2 regions of the Bacillus cereus group sp. BfR-BA-01430 genome follow, and region 2 is predicted to be linked to the other one. Evidence: riboswitches for the same ligand, from Rfam matches in the RefSeq annotation. Region 2 holds a riboswitch; the other holds the start of a gene.

Region 1 (4,204 bases), 230 kb from region 2:
AGCTACTATAGTACATTTGTTTCTTTGGAATCTTTTTTGAAAATAAAATTTGAATGAATAATAAAATGATGCCACCGCATAAAAAACGAATACCGTTAAATGTAAAAGGACTAACAAATGACATTGCATTTTGAACAACGACAAATGTAGCTCCCCAAATAAAGGAGACGAATAATAAAGCAAAAGGAGCAACCCACTCTTTCTTCACATTAAGACCTCCGTTCGTTTTGTAAAATTGCTTTTCTTGCTAGCTCATCTGCAACTTTATTTTGACTGCTTGGAACCCACTTAATAAAGAAAAGCTCAAACTTTTCAATATATGTTAATGCCTCTTGTAAAAGCGGAGCATATGTTTTATTTTTTGCATATTCTTTTTCAATTGCACGTTCTACAAGCTGAGAATCGGTGCGAAAGGATACAATGCTATAATTATGTTCTATACAATATTTTAATGCGATAAGTAAGGCATGGTACTCAGCTTCATGGTTTGACATGACCCCAAGAGGGATAGATAATTGAACCGGTTGCTGAATTCCTTTAATAAAAACGCCTGCACCAGAAGGACCAGGATTTCCTTTTGATGCGCCATCAATATATACTTCAATCAAAATAAGATACCTCCGTTAATGAATTGTAAGGCTCCCCGCCTTATTTATGAGAAAAGCGGGGGAGAACGTTATATATGTACTATCCAATTGTAATGCTATAGCGACATGTAAATGTTTCATTCGCTTGTAAAGACTGAATTCCCTTTTTCTCTTTGAAATCTTTTGCTCGGTTTACTTCATCAGCAATTCCATACCAAGGTTCAATGCAGAGGAAAGGAGCGTCATTTCCGGGTGTCCATACACCGACGAATGGGAAGCCTGTAAATGTTACTTTCACAAATTTATTATGCTTATGAGATCGAATTGCGATTTCATTCGTATTCATATTTTCAAAAATAAGAGCATCATTTTTAAATAAATCATATGTGAGTGGTAACTCTGATGCATGATCTACAATAAGTTGTTTTTCTTTTGAAAGAAATGGTCCTTCTAAAACGCTAGTTTCTAAATATTCTGGTCCACGGAATGCGAGATAGTAGTCTGTAAATGATGTACTTTCTACAATCGGGCAATTGAATCCAGGGTGAGCACCAATGGAAAAGAACATTTCTTTCGAAGACGGATTATGTACGTTGTAGGTAACGTGTAGACTTTGCCCCTCGAGTTCATAAGAAACGAATAATTCAAATTCATAGGGATATTTTTGTAACGTTTCTGCATTGCTCGTGACGATATAAGTAATATTTGTTTCACTCTGTTCTTTTATAGAAAAGGTAAGGTCGCGGGCAAAACCGTGTTGTGTTAATGAGTAGGCAGTACCATCTACATAATATGTATGATCGACTAATCTGCCGACGATTGGGAATAAAATGGGAGAACGGCGTCCCCAATAGTGAGCGTCTCCTTGCCATAAGTATTCGGTGTTGTCTTCTTTTAAGCGAATGCTTTGCAGTTCTGCACCTTTTTCAGAGATGGAAACGATTACTTTTTCATTTTGAATTGTTGCGATCATGAAGTGAAACCTCCTAAATAGTTCATCGTTTTTATTATACGTTGTCTATAAGAAAAAAGGTAGTAATCTATTGACGGATGGTTAGCTATTGCGTACAATATAAAATTGTTGTGTAAAAACGAATCACGTGGTTCGAAACCATCCCACGTAAAAAAACTAAGGAGTTTTTATGATGAATATTAAAACGTTAGTTGGAAATGGTATTCTTGCAGCTTTATATATTGCTGTTTCCATACTGATTCAGCCATTTGGCTTTACAAATGTACAGTTCCGGGTGTCGGAGATGTTCAATCATCTCGTTGTATTTAATAAAAAATCCATTTACGGAATTGTTTTAGGTGTATTTTTAACAAACTTATTTTTCTCACCGATGATTGCATACGATTTAGTATTTGGAGTAGGACAGTCAGTTTTTGCGCTTCTTGCTACTATTATTTCGATGCGCTTTATTAAAGGAGTTTGGGCACGGATGATTTTTAATACAGTTATCTTTACGATTACAATGTTTATGATAGCGATTGAACTTCATCTTGCATTTGATCTACCATTTTTATTGACATGGCTTACATGTGCAGCTGGTGAATTTGTTGTCATGGCAGTTGGAATGCCAGTTATGTATTGGATCAATAAACGAGTACAATTTGAAAAAATGATGTAAATCATAAAGAAAGAGGCCGCGCCAATTGAAATAGATTGGGCGGCCTTTTTTTACATAAAGTGAAACGTTAATCTTTATCCCGCACCGATTCTACATCTTGAGGTGGGCGCCTTACTACTTTAAAATAGCAAGAGAAACGTTTCCCTAAAAAATGAAATGCTCATATAACAAATGGATACCGGATTCATTCGCATATAATACACGGATTTTTGATAAAATATAATAATAAATAAGAAGTCTTCTATAAGGGGAAAATAATATGAAATATAAAATTCATTGGCACTATAAAACAAAACATGGTCTTCAAACTGAGTTAACAACAGAGTATATAAGTATCGAGGAAGCACTTCAATTTGCAGCTGACTTTGAGAAAACTGGGCGTGTAAAGACCCTTGTATTTTATGATGAAATGAATGTAGAGTGGACGCTAAAAGAAATGAAAAAGCTCAGTAAACAAGTAGAAGAGGAACCACAAGATATTCATCTTTATTTTGATGGTGGCTACGATATTGAAACAAAAACAGCGGGGATTGGGATATGCGTCTACTATAAAAAGGGAAGTAGTAATTACCGAATTCGCCGCAATGCTTACATAGAAGGAATATACGATAATAATGAAGCTGAATATGCAGCGTTACAATATGGCATACATGTATTGGAAGAGTTACAAGTGAGATATGAAGTAGTTAGACTACGCGGTGACTCGCAAGTTGTACTGCAACAACTTGCTGGAAAATGGCCATGCTACGATGAGCATTTGAATCATTATTTAGATCAGATTGAACAAAAGGCGAAGCAAATGAAATTGAAGCTAATCTTTGAGCCAGTAGCGCGAAAACAAAATAAGGAGGCTCATCAATTGGCGACGCAGGCGCTAGAAGGGACAGCAATCGATAGTCATATAGAAATAACTGGATAGAGGGGTGTAGTGGTGAATAAAAAGCGACTGATTGTTGAGGTAAATGATTTATTAGAGACATATTGTCAAGACTGTTTTTTACAAGAACATAATCGGCAAACGCATAGTAAGTACTACGCCCATTCGTTTTGTATTCGGCAATGCACAGTTGGACAACAGTTAAAGAAATATGGAGATCAATTATCATAAAAAACATCCAGAGGTTCCTTTCTCTGGATGTTTTTATCATCTCACTTTTTCCTCTCATGTATAGAATTTAGTGAGAGGGAAGGTTAATGCTTCGCTTCTTGTAATTGATGCTCGCATTGGTCTAATTTTTTTTCTTCATTTCGTAAAAAAGGTTCATCTAAATCCGTTGCAACGGATTTCATAATTTCAAGTTGAGAGCGTGCCGACTCAACTGCATTTGTCGCATGCTCCAGGGATTCTGGGTCCATTGTAATCGTTGCAGAACCTACTAGTTTTTGTGCACTTTCTACGCGGAATTTTACTTCTTCAAAATCATTTACATGTGAGCCCATACTGATTACCTCCTTTGTACTTTCACATTTCACATAGTTTTTGCTCTGCAAAAGGGAAATATACAAAGGAATAATAAAGGAGGCTACCTGTTTGGTAACCTCCTATTATACGTTAGATTAAAGTTTTACTACGTTAGCTGCTTGAGGTCCGCGGTTACCTTCAACGATGTCGAAAGAAACTTCTTGACCTTCTTCTAAAGATTTGTAGCCTTCGCCTTGGATTGCTGTGAAGTGTACGAATACATCGTCAGCACCTTCGATTTCGATGAAACCAAAACCTTTTTCGTTGTTAAACCATTTTACTTTTCCTTGCATGTTACAATTCCTCCTAAAAAACAATTACTTTTTCATTTAGTCATATTCATTTCAAATATTGGCACATTCCCAAAACTAGAAATGCTATATTCTCGAATATTCTGCTAAATGATTAATTTAAATATACACGAAATGGTAGAATTTAGTCAAGTAAGCGGTTTTAAATTTTTGTATTTTTAAATAATTTTTTGCCCAAATTTCTTATATTTTGAATGAAACAAAATACGTAGG
Region 2 (4,204 bases):
AAAATTATAAGGCCCCGTTCATTTTCTCAAACTTTAATGGAACGTCTGGAGATATTGACGTATTAACACATGAAGCTGGCCATGCATTTCAAGTATATGAAAGCCGCAAGTATGAAATTCCAGAATATAATTGGCCGACATATGAAGCATGTGAGATTCATTCCATGAGTATGGAATTTTTCACATGGCCATGGATGAAGTTATTCTTTGAAGAAGATACAGACAAATATTACTTCTCTCATTTAAGTTCAGCATTATTATTTTTACCATACGGTGTGTCTGTTGATGAATTCCAACATTACGTATATGAAAACCCGGAAGCATCACCAGCAGAACGAAAGGCAGCATGGCGGAATATAGAAAAGAAATATTTACCTCATCGTGATTATGAAAATAATGATTATTTAGAGCGCGGTGGATTCTGGCAACGCCAAGGACATATTTATAATGCACCTTTTTATTATATTGACTACACATTGGCTCAAATTTGTGCGCTCCAATTTTGGAAACGGGCAAGGGAGAATAGACAAGAAGCATGGGATGATTATGTGAATCTTTGCCAACAAGGTGGAAGCCAGTCATTTTTACAATTAGTAGAAACTGCGAATTTAACATCTCCGTTTGCAGAAGGGTGTGTACAAGGAGTTATGAAAGACATTCACGCGTGGTTACATGCAGTAGAGGACACAAAATTGTAAAAAACATATGCTGTTTTTGTTCTGTTTCTCATCGACACATTTATAAAATAATGAGATAATAAAAGAAAATTCAGATTTATTGAAAAGAGGTGTTTCTACATGAAGAAGCACCTCTTTTCACCAAAAAAGAGGGGGGAAATGTATGATTCAATCGAATATAAGTTTGGAGACATTGCTGCAATCATTGCAAGCAACAAGACATGCATTATTATCAGAAGTTGAAATGCTAAATGATACAGACGTAAACATAAAACCACGGCGTGATAAATGGAGTATCATTCAAATTATGCATCATTTACATTTAGTGGAACAGTCTGTTACATCTGCGCTTGTATATGCCCTGCAGAAAAGAGAAGGAAAATTCGTTCCATTTAAAGACCTCCAGTTAACGCTTGATCGAACGTATAAACGCGAAGCTCCTCAACAAATGCAACCTACAGAAACACTTATGAAAAAACAACAAGGAATTCAATTGCTAGAACACTCAAGACAAGAGCTACTTCATACGCTTCATAGTATTATAGATGAAAAAGAACTATGCCAAAATTCATTAAAACATCCGGTTTTTCAAGAACTTAGTTTGTATCAATGGATTCAATTTCTTGATTTACATGAACAAAGACATCTTACCCAATTAAAAGAGGCGAAACATGCTATTTTACAAAGATAGTCACCTTTTTATAGGCAAGAAAGTGAGTGAGCGATTGACTCACTTTTTTTATTAGGATGAAAGAATTTTTTCTGATCATACTTGGAATAATACAAAGATAGAAAGGAGCTGAGAATATGTCCAAAAAGAAGAAAGAAGAAGAACGCGCTTGGAAAGCAAGGAAAGAAAATCAAAAACCACATGGAAAAGTAAAAGCTTTTGCTGAACTTGTAAGTGAAACGGAAAAAACGTGATGGATTGTCATCACGTTTTTTCTAAATAAGGATAAAAAAATTAGATATTTCCCTGATTCTGCACAGTATGATACAATATGCTTTGTCAACGAAAGAAGAAATTCCATGTTATAACATGGGAGAGGTTCGCGAACTCCCTCTATAAAAAACTATGAGAACAACAATATCTTAAGGTATTGTTTTGTTTTTTTATTATGACAGTTCAAGAACGTTCTTTCTTCTTATTTATAATAGAGAAGGAGAATGAGTGAAATGAAAAAAGAGAAAGCAGTTGTTGTTTTTAGTGGTGGTCAAGACAGTACAACATGTTTATTTTGGGCTATGCAACAGTTTGCAGAAGTAGAGGCTGTAACGTTCAACTATAATCAGCGTCATAAATTAGAAATTGAATGTGCAGCGAATATTGCAAAGGAGTTAGGAGTTAAGCATACAGTACTCGATATGAGCCTGTTAAATCAACTTGCTCCCAATGCTTTAACAAGAACAGATATCGAAATTACGCATGAAGAAGGTGAATTACCATCTACATTTGTCGATGGACGAAATTTACTGTTCTTATCATTTGCAGCTGTTTTAGCGAAACAAGTAGGAGCGCGTCATATTGTAACCGGCGTGTGCGAAACAGATTTTAGTGGCTATCCTGATTGTCGTGATGTATTTGTAAAATCATTAAATGTTACATTAAATTTATCTATGGATTATCCGTTTGTCATTCATACGCCGCTTATGTGGATTGATAAGGCGGATACATGGAAGCTATCAGATGAATTAGGTGCATTTGATTTTGTGAGAGAAAAGACTTTAACGTGTTATAACGGAATCATTGGCGATGGATGCGGTGAATGTCCAGCATGTAAACTTCGCAAAGCAGGTTTAGATACGTATCTACAAGAACGCGAAGGAGCGAAGGCATAATGGAACAAAACTTCTTCGGTTTTCGTATTGTAGAAAACTTGCAAAAAATAGATAAGGATATTCAGCGTCAACAATTAAAATATCATAATAAACGAGTAATGGTCAGCAAGGAATTTACATTCGATGCAGCTCATCATTTGCACTGCTATGATGGGAAATGTAAAAACTTACATGGGCACACTTATAAAGTTGTCTTTGGAATTAGTGGATATGTAAATGAAATTGGTATTGCCATTGACTTTGGAGATATAAAAGAAATTTGGAAAAATGAAATTGAAATTTATTTAGATCATCGCTACTTAAACGAAACATTACCAGCGATGAATACGACTGCGGAAAATATGGTCGTTTGGATTTATGAGAAAATGACAGAGGCATTAACAAAAGGAAACCGAGCAGAAGAGTATAAAGGAGTTCGAGTTGAATTTGTCCGTCTGTTTGAAACACCGACAAGTTATGCAGAAGTAAGACGGGAGTGGATGCTCGATGAGTAAAATCCCCGTTTTAGAAATATTCGGTCCAACCATTCAAGGAGAAGGAATGGTTGTGGGCCAAAAAACGATGTTTATTCGTACAGCAGGATGTGACTATAGTTGCGCATGGTGTGATTCTGCTTTTACTTGGGATGGATCGGCAAAAGATCAGATTCGACAAATGACTCCAGACGAAATTTGGAAGGAACTTATTGAGATTGGTGGAGAAAATTTTTCACATGTAACAATTTCAGGTGGGAATCCAGTGTTACTGAAACATATGAAAGAACTTTTAGAGATATTAAAAGAGAATAACATTCGGACCGCCATTGAAACGCAAGGGAGTAAATGGAAAGAATGGCTTTTGAATATAGATGAAATCACAATTTCACCGAAACCGCCAAGTTCAAAAATGAAAACAAATTTTACGATGTTAGACTCAGTAATAGAAAGATTAGTAGATAAAAATATGAGTTTAAAAGTAGTTGTCTTTGATGATGATGACTTTGAATACGCAAAGAAAGTTCATGAACGTTATCCGCATGTACCATTTTTCCTACAGGTTGGAAACGATGATACAAAAACAGCAGAGGACGCAGTGTTAATTCCTAAATTGTTACAGAAATATGAATGGTTAATTGAAAAGGCGGTTCATAGTAAAGAAATGAATGATGCAAAAGTATTACCTCAGCTTCATGCCTTAGTATGGGGAAATAAGCGAGGCGTATAAGTGAATAGAAGGGATGTTTAAAGATGGCAGGAAGATTAGATGAAGATTTAAAAGATGTAACGTTGCTTGGAAATCAAAATACAAAATATTTATTTGAATATAGCCCGGAAATTTTAGAGACTTTTGATAATAATCATCCAAATCGTGATTATTTTGTGAAATTCAATTGTCCTGAATTTACAAGTCTATGTCCAAAAACAGGACAACCAGATTTTGCAACAATTTATATTAGTTACATTCCTGAGAAAAAAATGGTGGAAAGTAAATCATTAAAGTTATACTTATTTAGTTTCCGTAACCATGGTGATTTTCATGAGGATTGTATGAATGTGATTATGAACGATTTAATAGAATTAATGGATCCGCGTTATATTGAAGTGTGGGGGAAATTTACGCCACGCGGTGGTATTTCAATCGATCCATATTGTAACTATGGGCGCCCAGGTACGAAGTATGAGAAAATGGCAGAGTATCGCATGATGAAT

What was found. A riboswitch is a leader RNA that binds a small molecule or an ion and turns the genes downstream of it on or off. The one in region 2 is predicted to bind preQ1.
Positions count from the first base shown of each region.
Region 1: linked by a shared signal. The riboswitch ahead of MR058_RS03850 (QueT transporter family protein) and the one ahead of queC (7-cyano-7-deazaguanine synthase QueC) in region 2 are both predicted to bind preQ1.

Region 1 covers NZ_JAKUEW010000001.1:735,566-739,769, forward strand. Annotated here, with positions in the region: gene MR058_RS03835 (DMT family transporter) at 1-208, opposite strand, end outside; gene MR058_RS03840 (reverse transcriptase-like protein) at 210-608, opposite strand; gene MR058_RS03845 (aldose 1-epimerase family protein) at 688-1,560, opposite strand; PreQ1 riboswitch class I at 1,682-1,726, shown strand; gene MR058_RS03850 (QueT transporter family protein) at 1,733-2,218, shown strand; gene MR058_RS03855 (ribonuclease H family protein) at 2,478-3,137, shown strand; gene MR058_RS03860 (zinc-finger domain-containing protein) at 3,150-3,326, shown strand; gene MR058_RS03865 (DUF2564 family protein) at 3,410-3,658, opposite strand; gene cspD (cold-shock protein CspD) at 3,776-3,973, opposite strand.
Region 2 covers NZ_JAKUEW010000001.1:500,996-505,199, forward strand. Annotated here, with positions in the region: gene MR058_RS02565 (M3 family oligoendopeptidase) at 1-698, shown strand, start outside; gene MR058_RS02570 (DinB family protein) at 841-1,368, shown strand; gene MR058_RS02575 (DUF6254 family protein) at 1,485-1,601, shown strand; PreQ1 riboswitch class I at 1,717-1,760, shown strand; gene queC (7-cyano-7-deazaguanine synthase QueC) at 1,854-2,516, shown strand; gene queD (6-carboxytetrahydropterin synthase QueD) at 2,516-3,010, shown strand; gene queE (7-carboxy-7-deazaguanine synthase QueE) at 3,003-3,719, shown strand; gene queF (preQ(1) synthase) at 3,743-4,204, shown strand, end outside.